4 regions of the Lysinibacillus sp. NPDC097287 genome follow, and region 4 is predicted to be linked to each of the others. Evidence: riboswitches for the same ligand, from Rfam matches in the RefSeq annotation. Region 4 holds a riboswitch; each other region holds the start of a gene.
The links. A riboswitch is a leader RNA that binds a small molecule or an ion and turns the genes downstream of it on or off. The one in region 4 is predicted to bind S-adenosylmethionine.
Positions count from the first base shown of each region.

Region 1: linked by a shared signal. The riboswitch ahead of ACIQ2D_RS17460 (methionine ABC transporter ATP-binding protein) and the one ahead of metK (methionine adenosyltransferase) in region 4 are both predicted to bind S-adenosylmethionine.
Region 2: linked by a shared signal. The riboswitch ahead of ACIQ2D_RS11420 (cyclase family protein) and the one ahead of metK (methionine adenosyltransferase) in region 4 are both predicted to bind S-adenosylmethionine.
Region 3: linked by a shared signal. The riboswitch ahead of ACIQ2D_RS19595 (bifunctional homocysteine S-methyltransferase/methylenetetrahydrofolate reductase) and the one ahead of metK (methionine adenosyltransferase) in region 4 are both predicted to bind S-adenosylmethionine.

Region 1 covers NZ_JBIWCX010000014.1:45,755-53,635, reverse strand. The annotation lists gene ACIQ2D_RS17475 (dicarboxylate/amino acid:cation symporter) at 1-674, opposite strand, end outside; gene ACIQ2D_RS17470 (MetQ/NlpA family ABC transporter substrate-binding protein) at 856-1,698, opposite strand; gene ACIQ2D_RS17465 (methionine ABC transporter permease) at 1,772-2,440, opposite strand; gene ACIQ2D_RS17460 (methionine ABC transporter ATP-binding protein) at 2,430-3,458, opposite strand; SAM riboswitch class I at 3,823-3,934, opposite strand; gene ACIQ2D_RS17455 (thioredoxin family protein) at 4,174-4,485, opposite strand; gene ACIQ2D_RS17450 (toprim domain-containing protein) at 4,500-4,841, opposite strand; gene gcvH (glycine cleavage system protein GcvH) at 4,939-5,319, opposite strand; gene ACIQ2D_RS17440 (arsenate reductase family protein) at 5,399-5,755, opposite strand; gene ACIQ2D_RS17435 (acyl-CoA dehydrogenase family protein) at 5,932-7,716, opposite strand; gene ACIQ2D_RS17430 (acetyl-CoA C-acetyltransferase) at 7,841-7,881, opposite strand, start outside.
Region 2 covers NZ_JBIWCX010000007.1:26,642-34,522, forward strand. The annotation lists gene ACIQ2D_RS11420 (cyclase family protein) at 278-1,015, opposite strand; SAM riboswitch class I at 1,107-1,208, opposite strand; gene ACIQ2D_RS11425 (YuzC family spore coat inner layer protein) at 1,323-1,724, opposite strand; gene ACIQ2D_RS11430 (50S ribosomal protein L25/general stress protein Ctc) at 1,922-2,554, shown strand; gene ACIQ2D_RS11435 (MFS transporter) at 2,609-3,802, opposite strand; gene ACIQ2D_RS11440 (winged helix-turn-helix transcriptional regulator) at 3,913-4,296, shown strand; gene ACIQ2D_RS11445 (aldo/keto reductase) at 4,364-5,209, opposite strand; gene ACIQ2D_RS11450 (response regulator transcription factor) at 5,836-6,504, shown strand; gene ACIQ2D_RS11455 (sensor histidine kinase) at 6,501-7,881, shown strand, end outside.
Region 3 covers NZ_JBIWCX010000019.1:25,891-33,771, reverse strand. The annotation lists partial or broken gene ACIQ2D_RS19610 (protoglobin domain-containing protein) at 113-574, shown strand; gene ACIQ2D_RS19605 (methyl-accepting chemotaxis protein) at 728-1,345, shown strand; gene ACIQ2D_RS19600 (protoporphyrinogen oxidase) at 1,525-2,913, shown strand; SAM riboswitch class I at 3,051-3,151, shown strand; gene ACIQ2D_RS19595 (bifunctional homocysteine S-methyltransferase/methylenetetrahydrofolate reductase) at 3,361-5,208, shown strand; gene metH (methionine synthase) at 5,201-7,881, shown strand, end outside.
Region 4 covers NZ_JBIWCX010000006.1:21,894-29,774, reverse strand. The annotation lists gene ACIQ2D_RS10360 (alanine/glycine:cation symporter family protein) at 1-929, opposite strand, end outside; gene ACIQ2D_RS10355 (alpha/beta hydrolase) at 1,058-1,864, opposite strand; gene ACIQ2D_RS10350 (gamma carbonic anhydrase) at 2,229-2,741, shown strand; gene metK (methionine adenosyltransferase) at 2,786-3,982, opposite strand; SAM riboswitch class I at 4,311-4,429, opposite strand; gene pckA (phosphoenolpyruvate carboxykinase (ATP)) at 4,630-6,216, shown strand; gene ACIQ2D_RS10335 (alpha/beta fold hydrolase) at 6,268-7,098, opposite strand; gene ACIQ2D_RS10330 (vWA domain-containing protein) at 7,187-7,852, opposite strand.

The DNA.
Region 1 (7,881 bases), on a different contig from region 4:
AACGCACCCGCTGTTGTAAATTGAATAATTAGCATTACCCAGTGCATAACGATGATTAACAAGAATACAACTGCAAACACAGATAAGATTTTCGCTACTTGACCACCGAATGTCATGTTCAAGAAAATACCGAAAATGTGGAAAGGTAGTAATGGAATAATAACAAATGAAATTACCTTTGAAATAATTGAATTAAACTCCTCAAAGCCACGTTTCATTACGTCACTGTTAATAGCAGCCATCCCAATCCCTACTATAAATGCGAAGATTAATGCCGCCATTACGTCCATTAGCGGAATCATTTCTACTTTAAAGAATGCTTGGGCTAAAAATTCCTCTGGGTTTGCCATACTTTCCGCACCCTCATTAGAAATGAAGTTCGGCAACACATTACGTGCTACAAAGAATGCGAGAAAACCTGCTACTAATGTTGAAAAATATGCAAAGAAAGTAGCTAGACCTAATAATTTACCAGAGCCCTTACCAAGTTGCGCAATCCCTGGTGCGATAAATGCAATTATGATTAATGGTACTACAAAGTTTAAGAAGTTACCGAATAAGCCGTTAAATGTTGCAAATACACGTACAAATGGCTCTGGCATTAAGTTACCGAGCACTACTGCTAGCAAAATAGCTACAATAATTCTTGCTAGTAAACCAAATTTAAGTTTCATCTATATGTCCTCCCCATAAAAACAAATGTCTTTTTCAAATACACTAACAGTAATTTATCATAAAAAACTGAGTTAATACAGGGTTTCTAAAATAGTCGGAATCATTTAATTATTATTAATTTTCAAACAAAAAACTCCCCCTATACGTGTGTATAGGAGAAGCTCATTTTTTTCTTTTATATTATTTAACCGGTACGACTGCGCCTTTCCATTCTTCAAGAATGAAGTTTTGGATTTCTTCAGAAGTTAATACTTCTAATAATTTTTTAATTTCTGGTTTTGTTTCGTCACCAGCACGAACAGCGATGATGTTTACATATGGAGACTCTTTATCTTCTAAAGTAATTGAATCTTCCATTGGGTTTAAGCCATTATCGATAGCGAAGTTAGAGTTGATTAGTAAAGCATCGCCTTCTCCGTTTTCGAACATTTGTACAAGCATTTCAGGTGCGATATCTGCATCAAATTTTAACTTTTTAGGATTTTCAACGATATTTGCTTCAGTTGCAGCTGTTTTGTCAATTCCATCTTTTAATTTGATTAATCCTTTTGCTTCAAGCAATGCGAACATACGGCCATGGTCTGAAACTGAGTTTGATAAAATAATTGTAGCGCCTTCTGGCAACTCTTCAAGTGATTTATATTTTTTTGAATATATGCCGATTGGCTCGATGTGTACACCACCAGCGTTTACAAAATCATAACCGTTGTCCTCAATTTGTTGATCCAAGTAAGGGATATGTTGGAAATAGTTTGCGTTTAGCTCACCAGAATCTAAGTCTTGGTTTGGTAGTACATAGTCTGTATATGGTTCAATTTCTAAATCTACGCCTTGTTCAGCTAAGATTGGTTTAGCTTTTTCTAGGATGACCGCATGTGGTGTATTCGAAGCACCTACTTTTATTGTTACGTTCTCTTCATTTCCTGAAGCATTTGAGCCTGCATCTTCTTTTTTATCTGTACCACATGCGGCTAAGGCTAATACAAGTACTGATAAAAATAAACCTGATAAAAACTTTTTCATTTGTCTACACTCCCTTTGATCTTGTCCAAAATATGTTAGCGGTAATTTACCGGAATAACCTTATATCACTTGTTTAGCGTTTATCTGATTTCGTTGTAATTGTATCGCCAATCCATTGGATGATGAATACAACAACTAAGATAAAGATGGTAGCCATTAGTGTTACATCTTGGCGATTTCTTTGGAATCCATCTAAGAAAGCTAAGTTCCCTAATCCACCAGCACCAATAATACCAGCCATCGCAGTGTAACCAACTAAAGCTACAGCTGTTACGGTAATCCCTGATATAAGAGCTGGTAATGATTCTGGAATTAATACTTTCCATATAATTGTGGACGTTTTTGCGCCCATTGAACGCGCCGCTTCAATTACACCCTTATCGATTTCACGTAATGCGATTAACACCATACGTGCATAAAACGGTGCTGCACCAATGATAAGTGCAGGTAAAGCTGCGTTTGCCCCACGAATTGTTCCTAGTAAAAACTTTGTAAATGGAATTAACAAAATGATTAATACGATAAACGGAATCGAACGGAATATGTTAACGATTGATCCTGTTAAGAAATTGACCACCTTATTAGCCCATAATTGATGAGGGCTTGTCAGGAATAATACGATACCAATGGCTAATCCAAGAACAAAAGTAACGACCGTAGAAATTGTCGTCATATATAATGTTTCATATGTGGCTTCCCACATTTTTGTCCAATCAACGTTCGGAAAGAGACTAGTTAACATTTGCAATCACCTCCGTTTGAACTTCAACTGTATTTAAATATTTTAAGGCCTCTGACACATTTGGTGCAGAACCGTCAACTTGTACAATAAGCGTACCGTATGGGCCATTTTTCGTTTGTGAAATATTCCCGTGTACAATGCTTACTTCTACTTCAAATTTCTTCACTAATTGTGAAATGACAGGTTGCTCTGTTTTTTCACCAACAAACATAAGCTTCACAAGCTGTCCTGTTGGGTAATGAGCCTTTAATTGAGCAATTGTTTCTTGTGTTTCTTTCGTATCCGTAATTTGCGATACAAACTTTTTCGTAATATCTGCTTGTGGTGCTTGGAATACTTGTAGCACTTCGCCACTCTCAACGACTTCCCCAGCTTCCATTACTGCAACACGATGACAAATTTTACGAATGACGTGCATTTCATGTGTGATCAGTACAATCGTTAAGCCAAGTCGTTCATTAATGTCGACTAATAAATCTAAAATCGCATCTGTTGTTTCGGGATCGAGTGCAGATGTTGCTTCGTCACATAGAAGGACTTCCGGATTGTTTGCAAGCGCTCTGGCAATACCCACACGCTGCTTTTGACCACCTGATAGCTGTGAAGGATACGCCTTGTCTCTTCCTTCTAATCCAACTAATGCAATAAGTTCTTTCACACGCGTGTCACGCTGTGCTTTTGGTACACCTGCGATTTCAAGTGGGAAAGCGATATTTTCTGCTACTGTTCTTGACCAAAGTAGATTAAAATGTTGGAAAATCATACTTACTTTTTGTCTAGCATCACGAAGCTTTTGCCCTTTGATTGCTGAAAATTCTTGGTTATTCACCGTCACCGTACCCGATGTCGGTTTTTCTAAACCGTTTAATAAACGAATCATCGTACTTTTACCAGCACCACTGTAGCCGATAATGCCAAAAATTTCACCTTTGTTAATAGAAAGGTTTACATCTTTGACTGCTGTTAATTCGCCATTCGCGGTTTTGTACTTCTTCGTTATATTTTGAAGCTGTATCATAGCGAAAACTCCTTTTCTTCATAATCAATTACGCATTGGCGTAATCGCGTCCAGATTTTGAATTGTGCTTAGGCCTGCGTGATGCAGGTCAGTTAGCTGTTGTCGCATGGATGCGACGCTTTTAGGCTAACCTCCTCTTTCTCCTCTCAAAATCTGCTTCTGACGCTCCGCTTTCGCGCACAAAACATCTGTGACATCCGCCGGAGGTTCGATATTCATTCATCGCGCCACTTGTCGAAGTGGTTGTTTCCGTAACTTATCGTTACAATGTTGATATAGGAACACATTTGTTGAATGCATATAAAAAGCCCCCTCCACTCACAAACAAGTAGAAGGGGCCACGTATCATATACGTTGAACCGTTCTCTCATCTGTCAAAGAAAATAGAAATTTCTTTGGGTGATTTGGCACCTTTTCACATTCGTGATGGTTGCCGGGCGTCATAGGGCACTTCCCTCAGCCACTCTTCATAAGAGTTCGATATTTATTGTTTTATCAATTTCGCCTTGGCGTAATTGCGTCCAGATTTTGAATTGTGCCTGCACAATTCACTCCTTTTAAAATCTGTGACATCCGCCGGAGGCTTTAATTTTATTCAACCAACATAAATATGTCATGTAAAAAATACAACACATATTATCTACAACAAAAAATGAAATAAGGAATAATGCTGAATAAAATTAATATAGTTGTTACTTTAACACGCTAACAAAGTTCAGTCAATTGATTTCTTTAATAATTCGTACAAAAATGGTACGGATTGAAAAGCATATACTTTTTCTGTCACTTTACCGCTATCACAAACAAGTAAACAAGGCACACTTTCAATGTGGTAATCATATGCTAACTGCTCCATATAATTGAGATTCGCCTTACCCAACAGTAAATCTGGGAGAAGCTGCTCAACAACGTCCATCATTTTTGAAGCTACTGCACATGTTCCACACAACGGCGTGTATAAATATAACGCGGTTTTGACACCCGACTGTACAGATGCTTCCCACTGTTCTCTTGACCAATCATCCATTTTCTCACGCAACCTTACAAAATGTATTCTTTATGAATAGAGAAATGCGCACGTAATAAAATCGCCGCTAGCACCCTTCTTGGCGTTGTCTCTACTTCTTTATATGTCGGCATTGTCCGTAAATGTTCTGCCTCTGGGTAATGTCTGTCCATCAACGCACGTAATTTTTCTCCTGATGCATCCGCATCAAAAAACGTGAACAGCTCGTATTGCTCATATGGATCCAGTAATTCCTCTAATTGATGAATACCAATTGTGCCATTTGTACAAAGAATCGTGACTTCTTCATTTAATATTGGCGCGATACGAAGCTTATCAGATCGCCCCTCAACAATCAAACATTTCCCTTCAAACACAGTGGCCACCCCCATTTACACTACTTACCTAACTTCTCCTTAATATAAGAAAAAACGCCGGAGTAAATACACCGACGCTTTTTATTCAAACTTAAAATTATTCTTCGATCATTTCAGTGTATTGTTCTGCTGTCATTAGGTTATCAAGTTCTGAAGCGTCAGAAAGTTCAACAACAATCATCCATGCTTTATCGTATGGTGATTCATTTACGAATTCTGGGCTGTCTTCTAAGTCAGCATTTACTTCTACAACTTTACCTGAAACTGGTGCGTATAATTCTGAAACAGTTTTAACTGATTCTACGCTACCGAATGGATCGTCCGTTTTAATTTCGTCGCCAACTTGTGGAAGTTCAACGAAAACGATATCTCCAAGTTCAGATTGTGCGAAGTGTGAAATACCAATACGTACTTTTCCGTCCTCTAATTTTACCCATTCGTGTTCTTCAGAATAACGTAAGTCTTTAGGTGTGCTCATGAAAAATCCCTCCAAAAATATGTAATTCAATCACTTTCAGTGTGCCATAATTTATCAGTAAAAACAAGATTGAAAGCTGTTATTTCCAAGTCTCGCCAAATTCTGATTCTTTAAATCCTAATGTCACTTTTTCACCGTTTGTCACAATTGGGCGTTTAATGAGCATGCCATCTGACGCAAGTAATTCTAGCTGCTCATCTTCAGTCATTTCGGCAAGTTTATCCTTTAAACCTAACTCACGATATTTAATACCAGATGTATTGAAAAATTTCTTCAACGGTAACCCGCTTACTTTCCAATAACTTTCTAATTGTTCCTTCGTTGGTGTTTGCTCTACGATGTGAACATCTTCAAAAGCTATACCATTGTCATTAAGCCATTTTTGTGCTTTTTTACATGTTGTACATTTTGGATAGTTAATGAATTGAATAGTCATGGGTAACGCCTCTTTCATCATTTTTCTGTAGTATACCATCTGAACGGTCACAGATAAAATAAAACTCTATTATAAGAGCTATCCGTCAATTCAGGGATTCTATTCGTCCGTTTTATCATTCTATCCGTCTAAGCAAAAAAAGCCCAGCTACCATTACAGTAGCCAGGCTAACATTATTAAACTACGAATTTTTCAGCGTCGATTAGCTTCACTGAAGCCTCACGTTTTTTCGCGATTAAGTTATAAGGATTGTTGCGTGTTAGTTTACGTAATGCAGAAAGCGTCATACGCGCTGCATCACCCTCTACTGCAGCAATAATTGTATCTTTTGCTTCTTTTTCGATTTCCGCAAATGCTTCTTGGCAGAAGATTTGTGTGTAAAGGAGTTTTTGGTTTGCCTTTTCAACGCCATCACGAGCAATTGCTTTTTCAGTACGTAACACTGCAGACTCCATTGCGAATAATTGATTCGCGATGTTCGCAATATTTACAAGTACTTCTTGCTCTTGGTCAAGTTTCGCACCATAACGTTGTGCTGCCATACCCGCTGCAAGTACTGCAATTTTCTTCGCATTTTTCACCAGATATTTTTCTTGAGCTAAAGCTTCTGTTCCTACTTCTTCAGGCATTAGCATTAATAACTCTGTTTGTAAGTTTTGTGCTACTTGAAGTAGTGGAAGCTCACCTTTTAATGCTTTTTTCATGAATGTGCCCGGCACGATCATGCGGTTAATTTCGTTTGTTCCTTCAAAGATACGGTTAATACGAGAATCGCGGTAAATGCGCTCTACTTCGTATTCAGCCATAAAGCCGTAACCACCATGTAATTGCACCGCTTCGTCAGCAATATAATCCAATGTTTCAGAACCGAATACTTTTGCGATTGAACATTCAATGGCATACTCAGCAACTGCACCTGCAATCACTTTACCTTGCTTTTGCTCTTCTGGACTAAGTTGGCTTAAACGGTCTTCGAATAAACCTACTGTACGATAGTTTAATGACTCAGACGCATATAATAGAGACGCCATCGTCGATAATTTTTCTTTCGTTAAGTTGAAGTCAGAAAGCTTCGTTTTGAATTGTTGGCGTTGGTTTGTATATTGAATAGCAAGCTCTAATGCACGTTTAGAACCACCAATTGTGCCCACACCTAATTTATAACGACCAATGTTTAGAATGTTAAAGGCAATTACGTGACCACGGCCCACTTCACCTAATAAATTTTCAACAGGCACTTCTGCATCTTCAAGTACTAATGTACGTGTTGATGAAGATTTAATCCCCATCTTCTTCTCTTCAGGACCTACTGAAACGCCGTTATACGCACGTTCAACGATAAATGCAGTGAATTTGTCGCCATCAATCTTTGCATATACAACAAATACATCAGCAAAACCCGCGTTTGTAATCCATTGCTTTTCACCATTTAAAATGTAATGTGTTCCTTCTGCATTTAAATTCGCAGTCGTTTTAGCACCTAATGCGTCAGATCCTGAACCTGGCTCCGTTAATGCATACGCTGCAATTAACTCACCTGAAGCTAGTTTCGGTAAATATTGTTTCTTTTGATCTTCATTACCGAAAAGTACAATTGGTAATGAACCAATACCAACGTGTGCACCATGTGTAATCGAGAAACCACCAGCTACTGACATTTTCTCTGCGATTAATGCAGAAGAAACTTTATCTAAACCAAGACCTTCGTATTCTTCAGGTACATCTGCGCCTAGTAAACCTAGCTCGCCAGCACTCTTTAATAAACGTACTGAATGCTCGAATTCATGATGCTCAAGATTTTCTACCACTGGTAGTACTTCATTTGCAACATACTCTTCAGTCGTTTTTGCAATCATTTTATGTTCATCTGTGAAATCTTCCGGCGTAAATACTCGATCTAACTCCACATCTTCAATAATAAATCCGCCGCCTTTAATGAAATCCGTTGTTTTTTCTGTCATGTTAAATTCCTCCCTAAGTATCTATTATTTAAAATGCTCGATACAATCCCCATATATAGAAAGCTATGAGTACATCGTTCGGAGGCAACCGAAAACGATGCACCCAGTTGCTTATCTAGCAAACTCATAAAATCTCAAATACTCCAGCAGCACCCATACCGCCAC
Region 2 (7,881 bases), on a different contig from region 4:
TTATGGTGTTATTCAAACCAATCCAGATAGGTGTCGACTATTGAACGCTGTAGTATAAAATGACCACTTGTGAATTGTATGTGAATAATATTATGCCAACTTACATTTTTTCAAAGTGTAACGTTGGAATTGAAAGTGTTACTCGGAGCTATTAGCGTATTTTTATGAAGTGATAGAAAAATGTTATAGAGTAACTAGAGAAGGGCTATCAAAGTCATTAAAAATGATTTTGATAGCCCCTTTTTATTTTAGTATTTTACATTTTTAAAACATATAATCAAGGCAAAATAGCAAATGAACGTACAGGGAACCCAGATGCTTTTTCGGGTTTCGGAACAATATTAAAAATAATTGCACCCTTTGGTGGTAGCTTATCCAAGTTCGTCATGAGCTCGATTTGATATGTATCTTGGTCGAGTACAAAATATTCACCATCTAACTTGCCGTTTTTACGAAAATCAGCTGCTGAATCAGTGTCGAATGTTTCATGACCTATAGCATTTACTTTTCGTTTTTCAAATAGAAACTTTAACGCTTCAAATCCCCAACCAGGTATATGATTATTTCCATCCTCATCTTTATTGTTGAAAGCTTCTTTATCAGGCCATCGTTTACTCCAATCCGTACGAAGTGCAACAAATGTCCCAGCTTCAATTCTTCCGTATTTTTCCTCAAAGTCAAGAATATCTTGCACACTTAACGAAAGGTCATTATTGGATTCTGCTTCCTTGGATTTATCAATAACGACAAGTGGTAGGACAAGCTCTTTCAGTTCTAATTCATCCAAGTAGCGTGTATCTCGAACGAAGTGAATGGGTGGATCGATATGTGTTCCGTATTGTCCAGGAAAAGTGAATTGTTGTGCAAAAAATCCATCTTCATGTGAGAATAACGTCTCAAATTTTGCATCGTCAAACATAAAAAAGTGTGGCGAATCTTGTCCAAATGTGTGTGTTAAATCGACCCATTCTTTTGATTTCAATAGTTGAAGTGCTTGTAAAAGATCATTTGTCATAATGTGTTTCCTGCTTTCCTAATATTTTAGATAAAAAAAGAGAACCCAATTTGTAAAAGAGGGCCCTCGTGCATACTAACTGAAGTTATTCCTCTCATCTTTAAGGTGATTTTCACCGATTGGAATTAGCAACATGCTAGAGCTGGTTGCTGAGACTTCATAGGGACAACCCATCCGTCTCTCTTGATAAGAATATAAGTGTGTGAATTTTCGGAAATATATTACAGCCACTTTATCATATTAAATAGAAGTTTACAAGTTCAATAGGGATACTCTGTTAATTGATGTATCCACTACTTTTTTTGATTCACCAATCTAATATTAATGTCAGTCCACAACAAGCATGTTCAGTAAAACGAATTTGAATGCCATCTGGTGTGAATTTTGTGTCGAACTTAATAGTAATACCAGTTGAGGTAATTAATCTGTCAACTTCTGCTTTATTTGAAAGTTGTGCAGCACTCATGAGATTGTGGGCGAACTGTTCTGAATCTGCAATTTTACTTGTTAGCAACTGAGATTGTTGCATTATGGCCTGCATACTTTTCGCTGAAATCTTTAATTGACGCGTGTTTACAGGTGGAAATGAATTATTATTTGTCGGCATTGCCAATTGACTAGGGAATTGAGCGAGAGACGAATGATTTGCCATTACCCACATCGGATAATGATTTGAGTAGGAATAATAGGGATAGTAATTGTAATACAATAAAATTCCTCCAATTCAATAGCTGATATTATATCTTATGAATTGTTCTGCTTTTAGGTGTAGCGTGTGATTTTTGGTTTGAACTCGAATGTGCAGCTACTTTTGAACAACGATTTAGTCAATGATTTAGGTATAAAAACTGGTGTAACGGGCAAAACCTTTTATGTGATGAGTTTCCATGGAAGGGGAGAATGATAATGAGTTCAGTATTAACTGCAAAAAAACGTAATGCAGGCCCTCAATCGACTTTAACTAAGCTTAGAAAAAGTGGTGATATTCCTGGTGTCGTTTATGGCTATCAATTGGCATCTACTGCAATTTCACTGGATGCAAGAGCGTTTGCTAAAGTGTTAGCGAAAACGGGGACTAATGGTGTATTTCAATTAGAGGTTGATGGGAAGAAAGTGAATGCTGTACTAAATGAACTGCAGCGTTGTGCGTTAAAGGGCAATATAAAGCATTTAGATTTTAAATCCATCAATATGACAGAAGAGTTGGAAGTCGATCTCCCTGTGACACTAGTAGGGGATGCAATCGGCGTGGCAGATGGTGGTTTTCTTTTACAGCCACATCGAGAGGTTAGAGTGAAGGTGAAACCATCAGATATACCAGAAGCACTAGAAATCGATGTGTCGAATGTGGCGATTGGTACTTCACTGTATGTCGCAGATATTCGAAATAAATTCCCGTTTGAAATTTTAAATGAGGATGACTATACATTGGTTGCAATTACACCACCACCTGCTGAAAATAAACAAGAAGAAACAGTAGATGGAACGCCTGAAGTGATTGAAGCAACAGGAAAAAATCCTTCTGGACAAGAAGAATAATCTAAACAAATAGGCTACGTCATAGGTCAATGCTTTGACTTATGACGTAGTTTTTTAATAGCTGTCTTTTTGTTTGTTTTCGAAAATTATCCATATTAATGTGACGATCGCTGCAAGCATGACCATTAGGAAGCCATAAATGGGTGTATGTTTTAATGATTGATATTGTACAACCAATCCACCTACGTAAGATCCTAGAAAAATTCCGATATTGAAGGCAGAAATATTTAACGCTGAAGCCATCGTAGTAGCTGTGGGTACATATTTTTCAGATAGCTGAACGGCATAGAGTTGTAAGCCGGGTACACTCATAAACATGAATAGCCCCATAAGTAAAACCATAACTAGACCAACAATCTGAGATTCTAATGAAAAGTTAATGCCTAGTAGTGCTAGAGCAAGACTGATAAAGATGAAGAATAATGCGCGTAAAGGATTATTATTTGCAAGGCGTCCTCCTACAGTATTTCCTATTGCTACACAAATCCCGTAGACGACTAAAATAACTACGATTGCTTGAGGGGAGTATCCCATGTGTTTTTCTAAAATGGGAGATACATATGTGTATACGACAAATACGCCGCCGTAACCGATTGCTGTAATGAAAAGAATTAACAGCATTCGTACATTACCCAAAACTTTACCCATATCACGTATCGAAATTGGATTACTCTTTGATAGATTACTTGGCACGAGTAATGCATTGCTTATTAAACCAATTATGCCGATGATTACGATGAAAACAAATGACATACGCCAGTCTGTTACTTGACCGATGAAAGTCCCTAATGGAACGCCGGTCACAGTTGCCAAAGTCAAACCTGTAAACATAAATGCAATGGCACTTGCGCGTTTATTTGGTGCTACGACATCAGCGGCAATGACAGCGGCAATCGACATAAATACACCATGTGCTAAAGCTGAAATAATACGACCTATTAGTAGTAACGAGAACGTAGGTGCCATAGCAACCCATAAGTTACCGACGATAAAAAGTGCCATGACGAGTAATAGAACCTTTTTACGATCAATTCGAGACGTTAAAACTGTTAAAAGTGGTGCTCCAATTGTTACACCTAATGCATAGATTGATACGGTTAAGCCTGCAGTACTTAATGAGATACCGAAGTCATTTGTAATGAGCGGGAGTAGCCCCACACTTATAAATTCTGTAGAACCAATACCAAAGGAACTGATCGCTAGAGCGAGGAGTGTTAGTTTGGCATTTGGTGTTGTTGATTTTGTCATAATATTGAGCACTCCTTTGATATTTTAAATAGGGTGTAGTATTATTCATACGTACTAAAGAAGCATGTAGGGTACTTTTAGTTACTTTTGAATAATACAGGGGGTTCACGATGAAGAAAGTTTATAATATTGGTGTTGAAGCCACGCTTGAAGTAATCGGTGGGAAATGGAAGCCTATTATTCTATGTCATCTCAATCACCATGGCCAGATACGTACGAATGAGTTTCGTCGATTAATTCCTGGTATTTCACAAAAAATGTTGACGAGTCAATTGCGAGAATTAGAGCAATGTGGATTAATCAATCGTAAAGTGTTCAATCAAGTACCACCCAAGGTTGAATATTCATTAACACCGTATGGACATGAACTGGAGCCCGTGCTTAACTTACTTTGCACGTGGGGTGAAAACCATATCGAAAAATTAATTGATAATGGTGAAGATGTTCTTCTAATGCAACGTGATGAGGATATTGCTGTTATGCAACCATCTTAATATAAGTGAAAAAGTCTTAAGGTAGATACCTTAAGGCTTTTTCTACTTGTGTTGTTATGAAGTTCTATTACAGTACGAAGTCAAATTCTGCTGGGTCTGGACCAACACGTTTGTCTAGGTTCATGGCATTCATTACTTCCATTTCTTCATTAGTAAGGCTGAAGTCAAAGATGTCTGCATTTTGAATCATACGTTCTTTACGTACTGACTTAGGAATTGTGACAACACCATTTTGAATATCCCAGCGTAAAATAACTTGTGCATTTGATTTGCCGTATTTTTTTGCGATTTTCGCAATCGTTTGATCTTCAAGAAGTCCACCTTGCATTAATGGCGCCCAAGCTTCTAATTGAATATTGTGCTCTTGGCAGAATGAACGTAACGCTATTTGTTGTAAACGTGGGTGGAATTCTACTTGGTTAATAACTGGTGTTACGCTAGCTGTTTTTAATAAGTCTTGTAAGTGAGATATGTTGAAGTTGCATACACCGATTGCTTTGATTTTGCCCTCTTTGTATAGATCCTCAAGTGCTCTCCATGATTCTGCATATTTATTTTTACCTGGCCAGTGAATGAGGTATAAATCCAAGTAATCTAGTCCTAATTTTTGTAGGCTTTCTTCATAAGCTGCTACTGTTTCGGCATAGCTTAGACCAGTATTCCATACTTTAGATGTGATGAATAAATCCTCACGTTTTAAACCAGTAGATGCTAGTGCTAGTTTAATGCCCTCACCAACACCTGTTTCGTTACCGTAAATAGCAGCAGTATCAATGCTACGGTAGCCAACCTCAATCGCATTTTTTACGATTTCTGCTGTTGCATCGTTTTCCACTTGGAATACACCAAGGCCAAACCCTGGCATTTCTACTCCATTATTTAATTTGATTGTATCTTGTAAACTATTAATCATTATTTTGTCCTCCAGTTGAGTCGGTATTTCATTGCTTTTTTATTATGTAGCCTTGCATGCATTAAAAAAAGTACGCACTTTTTGGTTTCATAGAAACGTAGAGGTTCCTATTGTGTCGTATCAACTGTTGAGCGCTTTGACTTTTTTATAATTTGTTTGCTGAAGATAAGTGGATGAAGTCATTCGATTCAAAGCTACCTACTATGAATTCCTTGAAGATTAGTAAGATCTTATATAAGCACTGGGTATATTTATTTGAAAATTTGATAGATGAACAAGTAAAAAGAATAGTTTTTTATCCTAATCTGGGGGCGACATTTGGGAAAAGGGTATAACAATATAAGAATGCTCGCTGATTGAAGTGGAGGCTGGGCGACTCCTGGGGGATAAGTGTTAAGGAACGAAGGCTAAAAGCGTCACGTCCTGTGACAACGCCTTCGTGACCAACATCCTGTTGCCCTGAAGCGGCTTATCAGATGACCCCCCTGGAAAGCGCCCAGCCGGAACGGAAATCAACCCCAAGGTATGGTGATGCCTCAGAGTATTAATTGATTGGTAATTTCAGTAAATGTATACTGGTACAGAATGAGTATTTCAAATGACTTGAAAATAGGAGATGATTGCAGTTGTTTCGTATTTTATACATAGAAGATGAAAAAGAAATTGGGCAATGGGTGACGAAGGAGCTAACAGAAAGAGGATTTGAGGTTAGGTGGTTAGAGTCTGGCGAAGGAGTTGAGAAGTACATAGGATTTGCCGATGTTGTCATTTTGGATGTTATGCTGCCTGGATTAGATGGCTTTTCTATCGGGAAAAGAATCAAGAGAGAAAATAGTGAATTACCGATTTTAATGCTTTCCGCACGCACAGCGGTAGAAGACAAAATTGAGGGGCTAAACTTTGCAGATGATTATTTAACAAAACCTTTCCATCCGGATGAACTAGTAGCGCGTGTGGAAGTATTACTAAGGCGATATCAAAAGAATGATGATGTATTAGAGCTTCAGCACCTAAAAATACATACTAAAGAGTTGCGAGTAATAAATAGTAATGACAGTGAGGAAATCCAATTAACGGGTAAGCAGTTTTATTTATTTCAATATTTTATTCGTCATTTAAATCAAATACTAACAAAGGAACAACTCTATGAAGGGGTTTGGGGAGAAGCTTACATAGAAGGCGATAAAACTTTGATGGTGCATGTCCGGTATTTGCGAGAAAAAATAGAATTAAATCCAGCCAAGCCGCTGATTATTGAAACGATTCGTGGCATTGGTTATAGGGTAAAGCTATGAAATTTTTCCGATCATTATTAGCGAAGTATATGCTTATTATTTTACTGGCAATGTCTATTGTTCAAATAGCGTACTTTATTCTTGCTGTATTTGTGTTGGGGATTGCTAAAACTGAGGAAAGTATTAATAAAAATCAATATGGCGAACACTTCAATGAAAATGTGCTTGAGGAACAATGGCATGCCGAAGCAAATAAAATAAAAGCTATCGAACTTGAAGTAATAGATCAACTTTTTGAAGATTGGCAGGAAAAATATCCTGAGGCCTCAATGTTTTGGGTCAGTGAAGATGGAACGTTATTAACGAGTGTTAATATTAAAGAGGAATTACCATTAGAGTGGTCACCAGCATTTACGACTAAGTTTATCAAAGAGCGATATGACGGAGATCCTTTTACCGTTATTGCATTTCTAGGTGATGATGAAACGAATGGTTTTATTGTTTTTGAAATTCCTAGATCGGAATTGAATCCTCCACTTATAAATGTATATCAGCAATACGGCACGATTGTATTTTACGGTGTTATTGTGGTTATTTTGTTTTTTGTTAGTGTATCCTATTTATTTTTTAGAGGGATTCGAAAGCGTTTATTAAAGCTACAGGATGCGATGGAAATACGTGATGTAGACGGGCTACCTATCGAAATGTATGTGAAAAAGAAGGATGAGATTGGGCAGCTTGAACAAAGCTTTAATCGCATGGTATGTGAGCTTAGGGAAAGTAAAAATCGTGAGCAGAAGGAAGAACAATTGCGGAGGGAATTAATCGCTAACCTATCTCATGATTTACGCACCCCTTTAACAAAAGTACGGGCGCAAACCTATTCCATTAGTAAAGAGGAATTATCCGATGACGGAAAACATGCTGTTAAAGCTCTAGAAACGTCGATTGTTAATATTGATGGATTGATGGAAAATTTATTGTCGTATACGTTACTAATGGCTAGTAAATATAAATTTGAACCGAAGGAAATCAATGTACTTAGATTTGTAAGAGAGCACATGACTACGTGGTATCCTGTTTTTGAAAAAGAAGGCTTTGCAATAGATGTAGAGTTAGACTCATTTGAGGAGAATAAATGGCTAGTTGATCCGCTTTGGTTAGGGCGCATATTTGATAATTTCTTTCAAAATGTATTGCGCCATGCGAGTGGTGGGCAATACATTGGCGTTAAAACAGAGTCGACAGAGCACTATGATGCATTCGTCATTTCGGATTGCGGAAAAGGAATGAACAATGAATCCAATGCAAAAGGTGCAGGCATTGGTTTATCAATAGTGGATATCATGGTAAAGGGTATGGAGCTAGATTGGGATATCACTTCAAGTGAATCCGGCACTATTATTAAAATTATACGACGTAAGAAGCTGTCCGAAT
Region 3 (7,881 bases), on a different contig from region 4:
GAATAATGCTCAACTATTCCAATGTTATATGTGAGTGAAAGAGGGAAAAAGTGTGATTTTTCAGAAGAAAAAAAAGGTTGCGGTTTTAGATTTACAACAATATGCTGTCAAAATGGATGTGTCTAGTCATCCGTCCATACGGAAGCAAATTGAAATGTTAAATTTAACAGAGCAAGATCTACAATATTTAAAGGCGTTTAAGCCGTATGTAGAGGAAAATATTAATCACATTGTTGATCGATTTTATGACATGATGGGAACCGAGCGTAGTTTAACTGATATCATTAACAAAAATAGTTCTGTTGAAAAGCTGAAAATCACCTTAAGTCGCCATATTATTGAGATGTTTAACGGTATAATTGATGAAGAATTTTTTAAGAGACGTATTAGTATTGCAAAGGTTCATGTGCAGATTGGATTAAAAACTCAATGGTATATTTGTGCCTTCCAAGACTTATCGATTTCCTTTATTGATTTGGTCGAAAAATATGTCGAAAACCCGGTAGATCAATTCAATACTATTCGTGCAATCTCAAAAACTTCAAATTTTGAGCAGCAGCTGGTATTAGAAGCATTTGAAAATACGGTCGAGAATTTAAAGCTAAAGGTAGAAAGAGAAAAAGTAGCAGTTGAGAGAAAAATTGTGGCTTCTTCAGAAGGACTTGCTGCTATTTCACAAGAAACGAACGCTGCTTTTCATTTGTTGAATACACAATCAGATGGAATTATGCAATTAGCTAAAAAATCCCTAAGTGTATCTGCATTAGCTGAAAATCAGGCGTTAGAAGGAAGAGAACGCCTACGTAATCAGTCTACAAACATGCATAATATTATCCACTCACTTGACGATATTACAGATAACATTGAACAACTTGCAGATATGTCTAAAGAAATGGAAAGTATTATGAGTGTTGTCACGAATATTGCAAACCAAACTAACTTATTGGCATTAAATGCTGCGATTGAAGCAGCTCGCGCTGGAGACGCGGGAAAAGGCTTTAGTGTTGTTGCTGATGAAGTCCGAAAATTATCAGATCAAACAAAGGAATCTGTGACGTCAGTCGCTGAATTATTAAAAAATACAAATGAACGAACGGACAAGCTCGTTCTTTCGTTAAGTAATATTCAGCAGGAGGTTACTTCTGGTGAGGAAAATATGGCGCAAACAGAAGGGCAATTCAATAAAATTTTAGATGCTATGACGGAAGCGAAATCTCAAAATGATTGCATGGAAAAAGAGGTGAAGGCTGTTACTGGAATTGTCAGTGAGCTAGCAATCGCCTTTGATGAAGTGACGCACTCAGCAGATAAGTTGGCGAATGTTGCACAAGACTTAACAGAATAAAAACGAAGAAAATGCTCGGTAAGTGATAGGGGAACTTACTGGGTATTTTTTTGCCTTTAGGGTGTAGAGACTATAATAGCTAGCTAATTATAGTTTCTAATTTTGTAAAGGGTTCTGCGTAATTTTTTGGTGAAAAGGTCTATAATTAAGAGTAAAAAAGAAAATGGGAGCGGATTAGGATGAAGACAGTAGCTGTATTAGGCGGTGGCATTACGGGTTTATGCACGATGCATTATTTACAACGACAAGTGTTAGAAAAAGGTCTAGACGTTAAGCTCGTATTGATTGAACAAAATACATACTTAGGTGGGAAACTGCGCTCTGCATATGAGCAGGGCTTTATTATGGAAACAGGTGCTGATTCCATTGTGGCACGTCATAAGGGTGTTATGGAGCTAGTGAAGGAGTTGGATTTTGAAGAATCTCTTGTATATAACGAGACAGGTACATCTTATATTTATACAAATAATGAGCTACATGCAATTCCAACAGATTCAACATTTGGTATTCCAATGAGTTTGGCTTCGTTGGAATCAAGTACATTGGTGACGTCAGCAGGAAAGCAGGAAGCGTTAAAAGATTTTACGCTGCCAAACGTAGGCTTCACGAAAGAAAGTTCGATTGGTGAGTTTTTAACGTATTATTTAGGCGAAGAGCTAGTGCAAAATCAAATCGCCCCAGTACTTGCTGGAGTATATTCTGGAGATTTACACCAACTATCGATTGCTTCAACATTACCGTATTTAATCGATTATAAAAATGATTACGGTAGTATTATTAAAGGTTTTGAAATGCATCGCGAACAATTTGTCAAAGCGGCAAATAAAAAATTCATCTCCTTTAAAAATGGTTTATCGGCACTAATAGATCGACTTGAGGAAACATTAACAGAAGTTGAAATACTAAAAGGTGTAGCGACAACAGCTGTTGTGAAAAATGACAATGACTATACAATTTCTTTAGCGAATGGCGAGACAATAAAAGCTGATCATGTTGTAATGGCGATACCGAATGAAGCCGTACAGCGTTTATTAAGAGATGAGTCTTTAAATGAGTATTTTGAACAATTCAGTACAGCTTCAGCTATTACAATTTATTTAGGATTTGATGTGCCAGATACGGTGTTGCCGGCAGATGGAACGGGTTTTATTGTTTCACATAATTCTGATTTGCAATGTAATGCTGCTACGTGGACGAGTCGAAAGTGGAAACATACCTCTGCTGAAGGCAAATTACTCGTGCGACTTTTCTATAAGAGCATTAACCCTGCATATGAGCAGTTACGTGCGATGTCAGAGGAAGAACTAGCAGAAGTTGCTTTGGAGGACGTACGAAAAAGCTTAGGAATCGAAGATAAGCCAGTAGTAGTTAATGTCGCGAAATGGATAGATCAAATGCCAAAATATGATTTAGCGCACCATGATGCATTACAAGGACTAACTGCTGAGTTAGAAGTAAAGTATCCAAACTTATCACTTGCAGGGTGTTCTTATTTTGGAGTTGGCATTGGCGCTTGCATCCAAAATGGTAAAAAAGTTGGCGAGATGATAGCTGGAAAACTTGTATAAAGGTTTTTTCCATATAGTAGGGGAAACATAAAATTGATGTGTTTTAGATTAAAATTTCTTTGTTCGGTGAAATAGTCTTGACGTCAACGAGCGTAAGCGATATGATTCTTTTAATTATTTAAAAAATTCATACAATATTCTTATCAAGAGAAGCCGAGGGACTGGCCTTATGACGCTTCAGCAACCAACTTAATGTCAGGTGCTAAATCCAGTAGACCTTTTGGTCAGTAGATGAGAAGGAAAAACAATTACGACTCGTTAAAGCCTTCTTTTTGTAAAGAAGGCTTTTTGCTTTATTCAGCGTTAGAACGCTGAATAAAACAAAAGCCTCCGGCGGATGTCACAGATTTTAAAAGTAATGAATTGTGCATACACAATTCAAAATCTGGACGAAGATCCGCTAGAGCGAATTTTATAGATGATATGCGACAGAGGGGGCTAAAATTTATGGGATTGCTTGAAAAGTTAAAAACACATGTGCTAACAGCAGATGGTGCAATTGGCACGTTGTTATATGGTTATGGTTTGGAGTACTGCCACGAAGAGATGAATGTGCAACGACCTGAGTTAATTGAAAAAATTCATCGTGAGTATATTGCGGCAGGTGCTGATATTATTCAAACGAATACATACGGAGCGAATGCTATTAAACTAGCACGGTATGGTTTGGAATCACGTGTACAACAGTTCAATGAAGCTGCAATAACAATTGCCAAACGATCAGCTGCAGATGGTGGACAGTTTGTACTAGGCACAATTGGTGGGATTCGCGGCATTCGTAAAAGTGACGCGACGCTGGAAGAAATTTTAACAACAGTTGAAGAGCAAGCAACAGTGTTATTGGCAGGCAATCCGGATGGCCTTCTACTTGAAACCTATTATGATTTTGAAGAATTAACAGCAACTTTAAAGATGCTAAGAGCAAAAACACAGTTGCCAATTATTGCGCAAGTATCGATGCATGAGCCAGGTGTATTACAAAATGGAATATCATTGAATCAAGCGTTACATGAATTAGAAGCATTAGGCGCGGATATTGTTGGGGTAAATTGTCGTTTGGGTCCGCATCATACGATTCAAGCGTTTGAGGGAGTGGAGTTACCTAAAAATGCATTTATGTCGGCTTATCCAAATGCCTCCCTTTTAGATGTGGAAGATGGCCGTGTGGTCTATGAATCTGAAGCGGATTATTTTGGACGCGCAGCGGTTGCATTACGTGACCAAGGTGTACGTTTAATTGGGGGATGCTGTGGTACGACACCAAAGCATATTGCTGCAGCTAAAAAGTATTTAGAAGAGTTAACACCTGTGCAAAACAAATCTGCGAAGCCAGAAAAGATTGAGATCGTGCGTGAGCCGGGACCAACAACGTACGAACCTCTTCATGAAAAGGTGAAGCGTGAGCGTTCAGTTATAGTGGAGTTAGATACACCTAGACATTTAGAAATAGATGGCTTTATAGAGGGCGCGAAAAAATTATATGAAGCTGGTGCAGATGTAGTGATGATGGCCGATAATTCTTTAGCATCACCACGTATTAGTAATATCGCGATGGGGGCGTTGGTGAAGCAAATGCATGGTGTGCGTCCATTGACGCATATTACATGCCGTGATCGTAATCTAATCGGCTTGCAGTCACATTTAATGGGCTTAGATGCATTAGGTATTCATGACATTTTAGCCGTTACTGGTGACCCGACAAAAGTGGGTGATTTCCCAGGTGCAACAAGTGTGTACGATGTGTCTTCAATGGAATTAATTCAACTGATTAAGCAGCTAAATGAAGGTGTGTCATTCTCGGGCAAACCATTGCGTAAAAAGGCAAACTTTTCTGTGGCAGCGGCGTTTAACCCGAATGTACGTGTACTAGAGCGTGCAGTGGCACGACTTGAAAAGAAAATTGAGCATGGTGCAGATTATTTCATCTCTCAACCTGTTTATACAAAAGAAAAGATTGTAGAAATATATGAGGAAACAAAACATTTAGAAACGCCTATTTATATAGGGATTATGCCTGTAACGAGTTATAAAAGTGCAGAGTTTTTACACCATGAAGTACCAGGCATTAAATTATCAGAGGATGCATTAGAGCGCATGAAGGCATGCGGCAATGATAAAGACCTTGCAACAAAAGAGGGTCTTGCAATTGCACGTGAACTTGTAGAAGTAGCAGCTGAATATTTCAATGGCATTTATTTAATCACACCGTTTTTACGTTATGATATGACGCTTGAACTAATGAGCTATATAGAACAACTGGACGAACAGAAAAAAGGGGTAAGTACAAATGGCTAAGCACTTGATTGAAGAGCAACTAGAGAAACGAATTTTAATCCTTGATGGCGCAATGGGTACAATGCTTCAAAACGAAAACTTAACAGCGGACGATTTTGGTGGGGAAGAGTTAGATGGCTGTAATGAAAACCTTGTGCTGACAAGACCTGATGTCCTTGAAAAAGTACACCGCGAGTATTTAGAAGCAGGTGCAGATATTATTTGTACGAATACATTTGGTGGAACCCCTCTTGTATTAAATGAATATGATCTTGGAGACAAAGCGGATGAAATTAATACACGTGCCGTTGAAATTGCACGTAAAGTGGTCGATGAATTTTCAACATCTGATTGGCCACGTTTTGTTGCGGGGGCTATTGGGCCAACGACTAAAACGTTATCAGTAACAGGTGGTATTACATTCGATGAGCTTGAAGAGAACTTCTATGTGCAAGCAAAAGCTTTAGTTGAAGCGGGTTCAGATTTAATACTTTTGGAAACTAGTCAGGATATGTTGAATGTAAAAGCTGGTACACTAGGTGTTTCACGTGCATTTAAAGAGACAGGTAAAGAACTACCAGTCATGATTTCGGGAACAATTGAGCCTATGGGTACTACTCTTGCAGGCCAATCCATTGATGCATTTTATATTTCAATTGAGCATATTAAGCCGTTATCAGTCGGCCTAAACTGTGCGACTGGTCCGGAATTTATGACTGACCATATTCGTACATTATCAGAACTTTCTACAGGCTATATTAGCTGTTATCCGAATGCTGGTTTACCAGATGAAGAGGGTTGCTATCATGAATCACCCGAGTCACTTTCGCAAAAATTAAAAGGCTTTGCTGAAAAAGGTTGGTTAAATATTGTTGGTGGTTGCTGTGGTACGACACCAGCACATATTGCGGCAATCCGTGAAATATTAAAAGACCAAAGGCCACGTCCTTTACCAGAATCAACACATGGTCACGTTGTATCGGGCATTGAATCTTTAATATACGATGATTCTATGCGTCCATTATTTATCGGTGAACGTACGAATGTTATTGGTTCACGCAAATTTAAAAATTTAATCATTGATGGCAAGTTTGAGGAAGCTGCTGAAATCGCACGTGCTCAAGTGAAAAATGGTGCGCACGTGATTGATATTTGTTTAGCAAACCCAGACCGTGATGAACTAGAAGACATACGTGGCTTCATGCAGGAAGTTGTGAAAAAGGTAAAAGTGCCATTAGTAATTGACTCTACTGATGAGAAAGTTATTGAAGAAGCATTAAAATTCTCGCAAGGTAAAGCGATTATTAACTCTATTAACCTAGAAGACGGTGAAGAGCGTTTTGATGCGGTAATGCCACTTGTGAAAAAATACGGTGCGGCTTTAGTAGTTGGTACGATTGACGAGCAAGGGATGGCTGTTGACCGCCATCGTAAATTAGAAATTGCTGAGCGTTCTTATAAATTATTAACGGAGAAATGGGGCTTAGCGCCTGAAGATATTATTTTTGACCCTTTAATGTTCCCAGTTGGTACAGGGGATGAACAATATATTGGCTCAGCACTTGAAACAATCGAAGGAATTCGTTTAATTAAAGAGAAATTACCACGTACGCTAACAGTACTTGGTGTAAGTAATATTTCATTTGGTTTACCACCAGTTGGTCGTGAAGTATTGAATGCAGTGTATTTATATCACTGTACGCAAGCTGGTTTAGATTATGCGATTGTAAATACGGAGAAATTAGAACGTTATGCATCGATTCCACAAGCAGAAATCGATTTAGCAAATAATTTATTATTCAATACGAATGATGAAACATTAGCAGTGTTTACGGACTTTTATCGTGATAAAAAGAAAGAAAAAACAGAGGATGATATTCCAAAAAACGTTGAAGGTCGCTTGGCTTACTATATTTTAGAAGGTACAAAGGAAGGGCTGATTGACGATTTAAATGCAGCTCGGGAAATGTACGATGCGCCGCTTGATATTATCAATGGACCTTTAATGGAAGGTATGGCGGAAGTAGGTCGTCTGTTTAATGACAATCAGTTAATTGTAGCAGAAGTATTACAATCAGCTGGTGTTATGAAGGCCGCAGTTGCGCACCTAGAACAATTCATGGAAAAAGATGAAGAGAGCGCTGGTAAAGGGAAGATGGTATTAGCGACAGTTAAAGGTGATGTGCATGATATCGGGAAAAACTTAGTCGATATTATTTTAAGTAATAATGGCTATAGAGTTGTGGATCTAGGCATTAAAGTCACGCCGAATCAACTAATTGAAGCTATTCGTAAAGAAAAACCAGATTTTATCGGCCTCTCAGGCTTACTTGTAAAATCAGCACAACAAATGGTGATCACTGCACAGGATTTCAAGGAAGCGGGTATTGATGTACCAATTTTAGTAGGGGGCGCCGCATTATCTCGCCGTTTTACAGAGACGAAAATTGCAAACGAATATGGTGGTCCAGTAATCTATTCAAAAGATGCAATGCAAGGATTAGAACAAGCAAACCGATTAATGGGTGCAGAAACACGTGAGGACTTCTTAGCAGAAATCGCTGACTCTCGTCAGAAACGTTTGGAGGCCGATGAAAAACGTGCTGCACGTCCAGCAAAAGAAGTACTAGTTAAACCAGTACGAACTATAGAAGATGCATCCGTATTTATGCCATCAGATTTACGCCGTCATGT
Region 4 (7,881 bases):
ATCATAAATGCTGTCGCTGAACAAATCAGTAATGTATCAATGTATACAGAAGCCGCTTGCACAAGACCTTGTTTCGCAGGGTGTGAAACTTCTGCTGCTGCAGCAGGGTGCGCACCAGTTCCTTGACCTGCTTCATTAGAGTAAATACCACGCTTAACACCCCAAGCAATTGCTGAACCGATAATACCGCCAAAAATTTCTTGTGCGCCAAATGCACTTGTGAAAATCAACGCAATTACATTAGGTACTTCTGAAATATTCATCACGATAATGATAATTGCCATGATCACATATGCTAACGCCATGAAAGGTACGATAAATTGGGCAGCATTTGCAATCGATTTAACACCACCAATAATAATTCCACCAAGTAATACTACGATAATCAAGCCTGTAATCCATGTTTCAATACCAAAAGCGTTTTCAACTGCTCCTGCAATGGCATTCGCTTGAACACCCGGCATTAAAATAAGCATAGCGATTAACGCTGCAATTGCAAAAATAATTGCAAACCATTTTTGCCCCATCCCTTTTTCAATGTAAAAGGCAGGACCACCACGGTATTCTGTTTCCTTTTCTTCTTTATAAATCTGAGCTAATGTCGATTCAACATAAGCAGTTGCTGCACCAATGAAGGCAATTGCCCACATCCAAAATACTGCACCAGGTCCACCCATACCGATAGCAGTAGCAGTACCAGCGATGTTACCAGTACCTACGCGGCCTGAAAGTGCGATGGATAGAGCTTGGAAAGAAGAAATCCCTTTTTCAGACTTCTCCCCCCTAAACATTAATACAAACATGTCTTTAATGTGTCTCACTTGGACAAACCGTGTAATAATAGTGAAAAATAATCCAACTAATAAAATGCCATAAATAAACCACGGTCCCCATAAAATATCATTAAGCGTCCCTACGAGTGTCTCCATTTTATCCCTCCCCATTCTTTAATTTCCTATTTAAGACATTATAGTATTACACTTTTCAGAAAATTACAATATTTTTTCTAGATCAATACTATCTTGAAAAATTATTGCTAAATAGGGAGAAATATAGGTTATTTTACAATATATCCTACTGAGCGAAGTACGTTATTCATAAAGTCCCTCATATAGATAAAAATCTCTTCACGCTCTACCTCGTGAAACAGATTATGATAACATTTTGGCCATTCTTTATATTGAATTTCAGTTAAATCCTGCTGAAAGAGCCAGTGACGAGCCATTCTTATATCTGTAATAGAATCTCTTTCCCCGGTCATCACAAGCATAGGCTTATTTGGGAATTCACCTTTTGGCAAAGCTATTAAATCTTTTTTTAGCATTTGTAGGTCACGATACCATTTTACTGAAACAACTGTCATAAAGGGGAAATCATCTTTCATCTCCTCTATGCCTTCCACACTGCGTGTTAATTTACCAAATCCAATTTCATGGGTCATCTTTACGTTCGCAGTTAGTGCACTTAAAGTCGTTAAAGCGTTCGATAATTTACCTGGCTGTAATTTCAATTGCAACCATGGAGAACTTAAAATAATTCCTGCACACTCATACTTTCTCTTATGCATCATACGTAGTGCTAGTGTTGCACCTAGTCCATGCCCAATTAAAAAAACAGGTAACTCATATGAAAAAGCATTTTCTATAAGCTGTCTTGTATATTTATAATATTCTTTAAAATCCTCATCATGGGCACGTGAAAACTGCGCTTTTGTCCCATGATTCGGTAAATCCCCCATTACTACGTGGAAGCCTTCCATTCTAAGTTTTTCTATAAGCCACGCATACCAGCGGTGATTCTCATACGCACCATGAAGAACGGCAATTACAGCCTTGGCTTGTCCATCAGCTTCCCATTTCCACATTTAACATACTCCTCCTGAAACTTAGTTACACAATTATTATAACGAATATCATGATTTTTTAACATTATTCGACGATTTATCTAAACAATCGTCGAATAATATTAAATACTACTGATGTTTGTAGATCTACATGTTGTAGGATTTTTAGCCATCTTCGCATAGTTGTAGCAAGCTTTGGCTACTATTTTTATTGTAAACGAATATATCGAACAAGTATGATACAAAATCTGGATGAAGTATTTTTCTTATTTAAGTGATGCTTCTAGTATAATTACTAAATGGCGTAATTGATTTTCACCTTTCTAATAACTTGCGTATTTGATACGATAATATCACATCACGTAAAAGAAAAGAGGCGGTTAATTTGATCTATCCTTTTAAAGATAAAACCCCAGACATTGATCCATCTGTCTTTATTGCAGACTATGCTACTATTACAGGCGACGTCAAAATTGGGGCTGAATCAACAATTTGGTTTAATACGGTTATTCGAGGGGATGTATCTCCTACAATTATCGGTAAACGAGTAAGTATTCAAGACCTTTGTTGCTTACATCAAAGTCCTAAATTTCCACTAATAATTGAGGATGAAGTAACAGTTGGTCATCAAGTGACACTACATAGTTGTACAATTCGGAAAAATGCTTTGATCGGCATGGGCTCTATTATTTTAGACGGGGCTGAAATTGGCGAAGGTGCCTTTATCGGTGCGGGTAGTCTAGTACCACCGGGTAAAGTAATTCCTCCTAATAGCTTAGCTCTAGGACGCCCAGCCAAAGTCGTTCGTGAATTAAATGCAGAAGATAAAGAAGATATGGAACGCATTGTTCGTGAATATGCTGAAAAAGGACAATACTATAAATCACTGCAAGAATAAGGGAAAAGGGGAACTAAGATAATTTCTTAGTTCCCCTTTAATCATTATAGACCAGCTTTAGCTCTTAATACGTCAGCTTTATCTGTCTTTTCCCATGGTACATCTAAGTCAATACGACCGAAGTGACCATATGCTGCTGTTTGTTTGTAAATTGGGCGACGTAGGTCAAGCATTTTAATAATACCTGCCGGACGTAAGTCGAAGTATTCGCGGATCCATTCCACGATTTGGCTTTCTTTTACTTTACCTGTACCGAACGTATCAACAGCGATTGATACAGGTTGTGCTACACCAATTGCATAAGCAAGTTGTACTTCTGCACGATCTGCAAGTCCAGCTGCCACGATATTTTTCGCCACGTAACGTGCTGCATACGCTGCAGAACGGTCAACTTTTGTTGCATCCTTACCAGAGAATGCACCACCACCATGACGCGCATAACCACCATAAGTATCAACGATGATTTTACGGCCAGTAAGACCTGCATCACCTTTAGGTCCTCCGATTACAAAGCGTCCTGTTGGATTAATGAAGTATTTTGTATTTACATCTAATAATTCACTTGGTACAACAGGTCCAATCACAACTGCTTTCAAATCAGCTTGAATTTGTTCAAGTGTCACTTCTTCATCATGTTGTGTTGAAATAACAATCGTATCCACACGTACTGGACGGTTATTTTCATCGTATTCAATCGTTACTTGTGTTTTACCATCTGGACGTAAGTATGCTAGTTCGCCTGATTTACGTACTTCGGTAAGACGACGAGCTAATTTATGTGCTAAGCTGATTGGTAAAGGCATAAGTTCAGGCGTTTCGTTACATGCGTAACCAAACATTAGACCTTGGTCTCCTGCGCCAATCGCTTCGATATCCTCTTCTGTCATAGTTCCTTCGCGTGCTTCTAATGCTTGGTCAACACCTTGTGCAATGTCTGCAGATTGCTCACCGATTGCAACTAATACAGCTAGGTTTTCAGCATCAAAACCGTACTTCCCACGCGTGTAACCAATCTCTGCTACAGTATCGCGTACGATTCCTTTAATATCTACATAAGTAGAAGTAGTAATTTCTCCTGCTACCAATACTAGGCCCGTTGTTACAGTAGTTTCACACGCTACACGTGCATTTGGATCTTCTGCTAATATGGCATCTAAAATTGCATCCGAAATTTGGTCACAAATTTTATCTGGATGTCCTTCTGTCACACTCTCTGATGTAAACAGTCGACGGTTTGTCATTTGGTTTCCTCCTATTACTCTTGCGAATAGTGCTCGCGAAATTAATACGGTACTCATTACCCATGTCAAGTTCGCTCCAAAGGGAATGAACTTCAAGCCGTTGTTGCTGTCGTTTCACTTTCGCACAAAAAGACACGTTGTTGCTGTCGTTTCACTTTCGCACAAAAAGGCAGCTGCTGCTTAAACACGAGGATTTCGAAAGGCTTATCCCTACTTATAATAAGGAAGAAAATAAATATCGCTACTACGGTAGTTATTTTTACAAATAAAAAAATCCTCTACCCACGCTTATACATGAGGAAAGGATTTGTAATTTCGTAACCTTTCACTCTTATCGTTCAAGGGAAATTCCCCTGCATCAGGTTGGCACCAACGCATAACGTGAAATAAGTTATGCAGGTTGCCGGGTTTCATAGGGCCTGACCCTCCACCAGCTCGGGATAAGAGTATCCGTTCAATTCCACATAATACGCAAATCAGTTGCCTATGTCAAATATTTTATGACGTTTTCGCAAATTGTAATAAATTCTCATAAATATTTTTTTGAATTAGTATAGATTATTTAGTCAATTGTGTTATACTATTTTTGAAATTAAGAAAATCTCCCTGACTCAGGGAATACTATAAAAAAGGATGGTATTTAATCGATGAATTCAGTAGAAATTGCAAACGAACTGAAGGAATTATTAAGCGGCGAGAACATTAAAGTTCAACTTTCAGTACCACAATTAGTAGAAAAAGCTACATCTCGTGGTGAAGCATTGTTAACAGTAGATGGCGCAGTTAGCGCAGAAACTGGTAAATACACTGGTCGTTCACCTAAAGATAAATATACGGTAGAAGAAGCAGGCTCAAAAGATCAAATTGATTGGGGCAATGTAAACCAACCAATTTCATCTGAAGTATTTGATAACTTATATGTAAAAGTAGTGAACTACTTAAAAGAAAAAGATGAACTTTTCGTTTTCAAAGGCTTTGCTGGCGCTGATAAAGATTCACAATTAAGCATCCAAGTGATCAACGAATACGCTTGGCACAACCTTTTTGTTCATCAATTATTTATCCGTCCAACAGAAGAAGAATTAGCATCTCACGTTGCAGACTTCACAATCGTTTCAGCTCCTAACTTCAAAGCAGACCCTGCTGTTGATGGTACAGCTTCTGAAACATTCATCATCGTGTCTCTTGAAAAGAAAGTCATCTTAATTGGTGGTACTGAGTATGCTGGCGAAATGAAAAAATCAATTTTCGGTATCATGAACTACTTATTACCACAACAAGGTATCCTTTCAATGCACTGTTCAGCAAACGTTGGTGAAGCTGGCGATGTAGCACTATTCTTCGGACTATCTGGTACTGGTAAAACTACGTTATCAGCTGATGCTGATCGCAAATTAATCGGTGACGACGAGCATGGTTGGTCTGATAATGGCGTATTCAATATCGAAGGTGGTTGCTACGCAAAAACTATCAATCTTTCTGAAGAAAAAGAGCCTGAAATTTACCACGCAATCCGTTTCGGTTCTGTATTAGAAAACGTTGTGGTTGATCCAGAATCTCGCGTATGTGACTACGATGACGGTTCATTAACTGAAAACACGCGTGTTGCTTATCCAATCGATTACATCGAAAACATCGTAACACCATCTGTTGCAGGTCACCCAAAAACAATCGTCTTCTTAACAGCCGATGCTTATGGGGTATTACCTCCAATCAGTAAATTAACAAAAGAGCAAGCAATGTACCACTTCCTAAGTGGCTTCACTTCAAAACTTGCTGGTACTGAACGTGGCGTTACAGAGCCTGAACCAGTATTCTCTACATGCTTCGGTTCTCCGTTCCTACCACTTCCAGCAACAGTTTATGCTGAAATGTTAGGTAACAAAATCGACGAGCATGGCGCACAAGTATTCCTAGTTAACACTGGTTGGACTGGCGGCGAATACGGCGTAGGTTCACGTATGAAGCTTTCTTATACTCGTACAATGGTACGTGCTGCAATCGACGGTAAATTAAACAACGTTGAAACAATCCAAGACGCGGTATTCGGATTACACATCCCAACAGCTGTTGAAGGTGTTCCAACTGAAGTACTTAACCCTCGCGATGCATGGGCTGATAAAGCAGCTTATGATGTAAAAGCAGCTGAACTTGCTAATCTTTTCAATGATAACTTCAAGAAATTCTCAAACGTTTCTGAAGCAATTACAAAACTTGGCGGTCCTTTAAAATAAGACACATTCAAAGAGGAGACGAATAACATCGTCTCCTCTTTTTTTTACGATCTATAAGGATTTCACAATATCATAAATAACCTGATTCAACTCTGGTTGATGGACGCCAACCATCGTATAATGATTACTTGGTGTTACAAATGTTTCAATATTTTTTGTATAGTCCTTTGTGTCCTCAAAAAATGGGGCCGCAAACAAAGCAGGGAGAGGGCCGATCATACCAGTTGCTATCACTAACAGTACTGGACACTTCACTTTTCCTGCAATTGCCTTTGGATTATAGTCTGCAAAGCCTTGTAAATCTTCATTTATATTTCGAGCATTCATTTTGCTTTTCCATATTCCATCAGTCTCTACTACCTCGTACAATACTGCCTGTTCAATTTCTTCAGACCAAGTAATGCCTAACATCGTATAAAGTAGCCGCATCTCTTGTAAGTACTGCTCTTTTGTCTCATACGTTTTTTGTAATCGACTTAGTGATGGCTGTAGCATCATACTAAGTATAGGGTCAACTTTACAAGCACCATCTAAATAAACCGCCCCTTTTACATGCGGATGCTCACTAGCAATAATCGATGTGATAAATGCCCCCATCGAATGTCCGATAAGTATCGGTTCGTCTATTGCTAGTTTTTCTAGTAACAGTTGGATATCTTTTGCATGTTGTGGTACAGAACTCTTTTCTGCCGGGTCACTTTCCCCTCGCCCTGCCAAATCCACTGTCACCGTTTTAAAGTCTTCTTTCAACAGTTGGACTAAATGATAAAAATTATGCTGATGTCCCGTTAAGCCATGCAAAAATACAATCATGTTCTCACCTTGTCCATCAATTGTTACCGCTAAATTCCTTCCTCCTACGTCTACAAGCAATTTCTCCATTGCTCCACCCCTTTTGTGAAAGAAAATTCTAACAATTAAATGATAGCATGAGAGAAAATCAATCACAATTGCTTCAAAAATAACCTTATTACATAATCTGTTTTTCTTTTGCTTCTTTTAGCCACACAGGAAACTCCTCAAGTAATTGCTCATATAACTGTTCATCACTGACAGCTTCCATACTATCTAGATGAAAGAAATTAGCATTATCGACTACGCGTCCCTCCATTGTATCTAACTTACGTAAAACATCGAAGTTCGAATCTCCAATTCCTATAAATTGCCAAAACAAAGGTTTATTCGATGATTTAATAATAGAGCGCTTAATGCTAGCCTTACATCCCCCATCATTAATGAAAACAATAAATACAGGATCCTGACTAGGCTCTTCATATACATATTTTTTTATAACATCTGCCATAACTTGTGGCTCATCATTACGTCCAAATTTATGCACACTCGCATTATTTATGATTTCACGATCCACATAGCCAATAAAATCTTTTTCAGTTACCGCAGGCAGTCTTGAAAATTCATTATCATATACCCACACGTCTAGTGCCCCATCATCATCAAACTGACTGGCTACAGCGAGCATTCGTTCAACGGCCTCCTGTACTACACCCTCACTATAAAGCTTACGCATTGAACCTGAAATATCTAGTACAATCCCAACACGTGCGACAACACCCTTTAATTTCTTCTTCTCTAATACAATCTTAGCGGCTTGCTTCTTCAAATTAATAGAATTCATCTCACAACACCCCTGATAGTTAATAGATT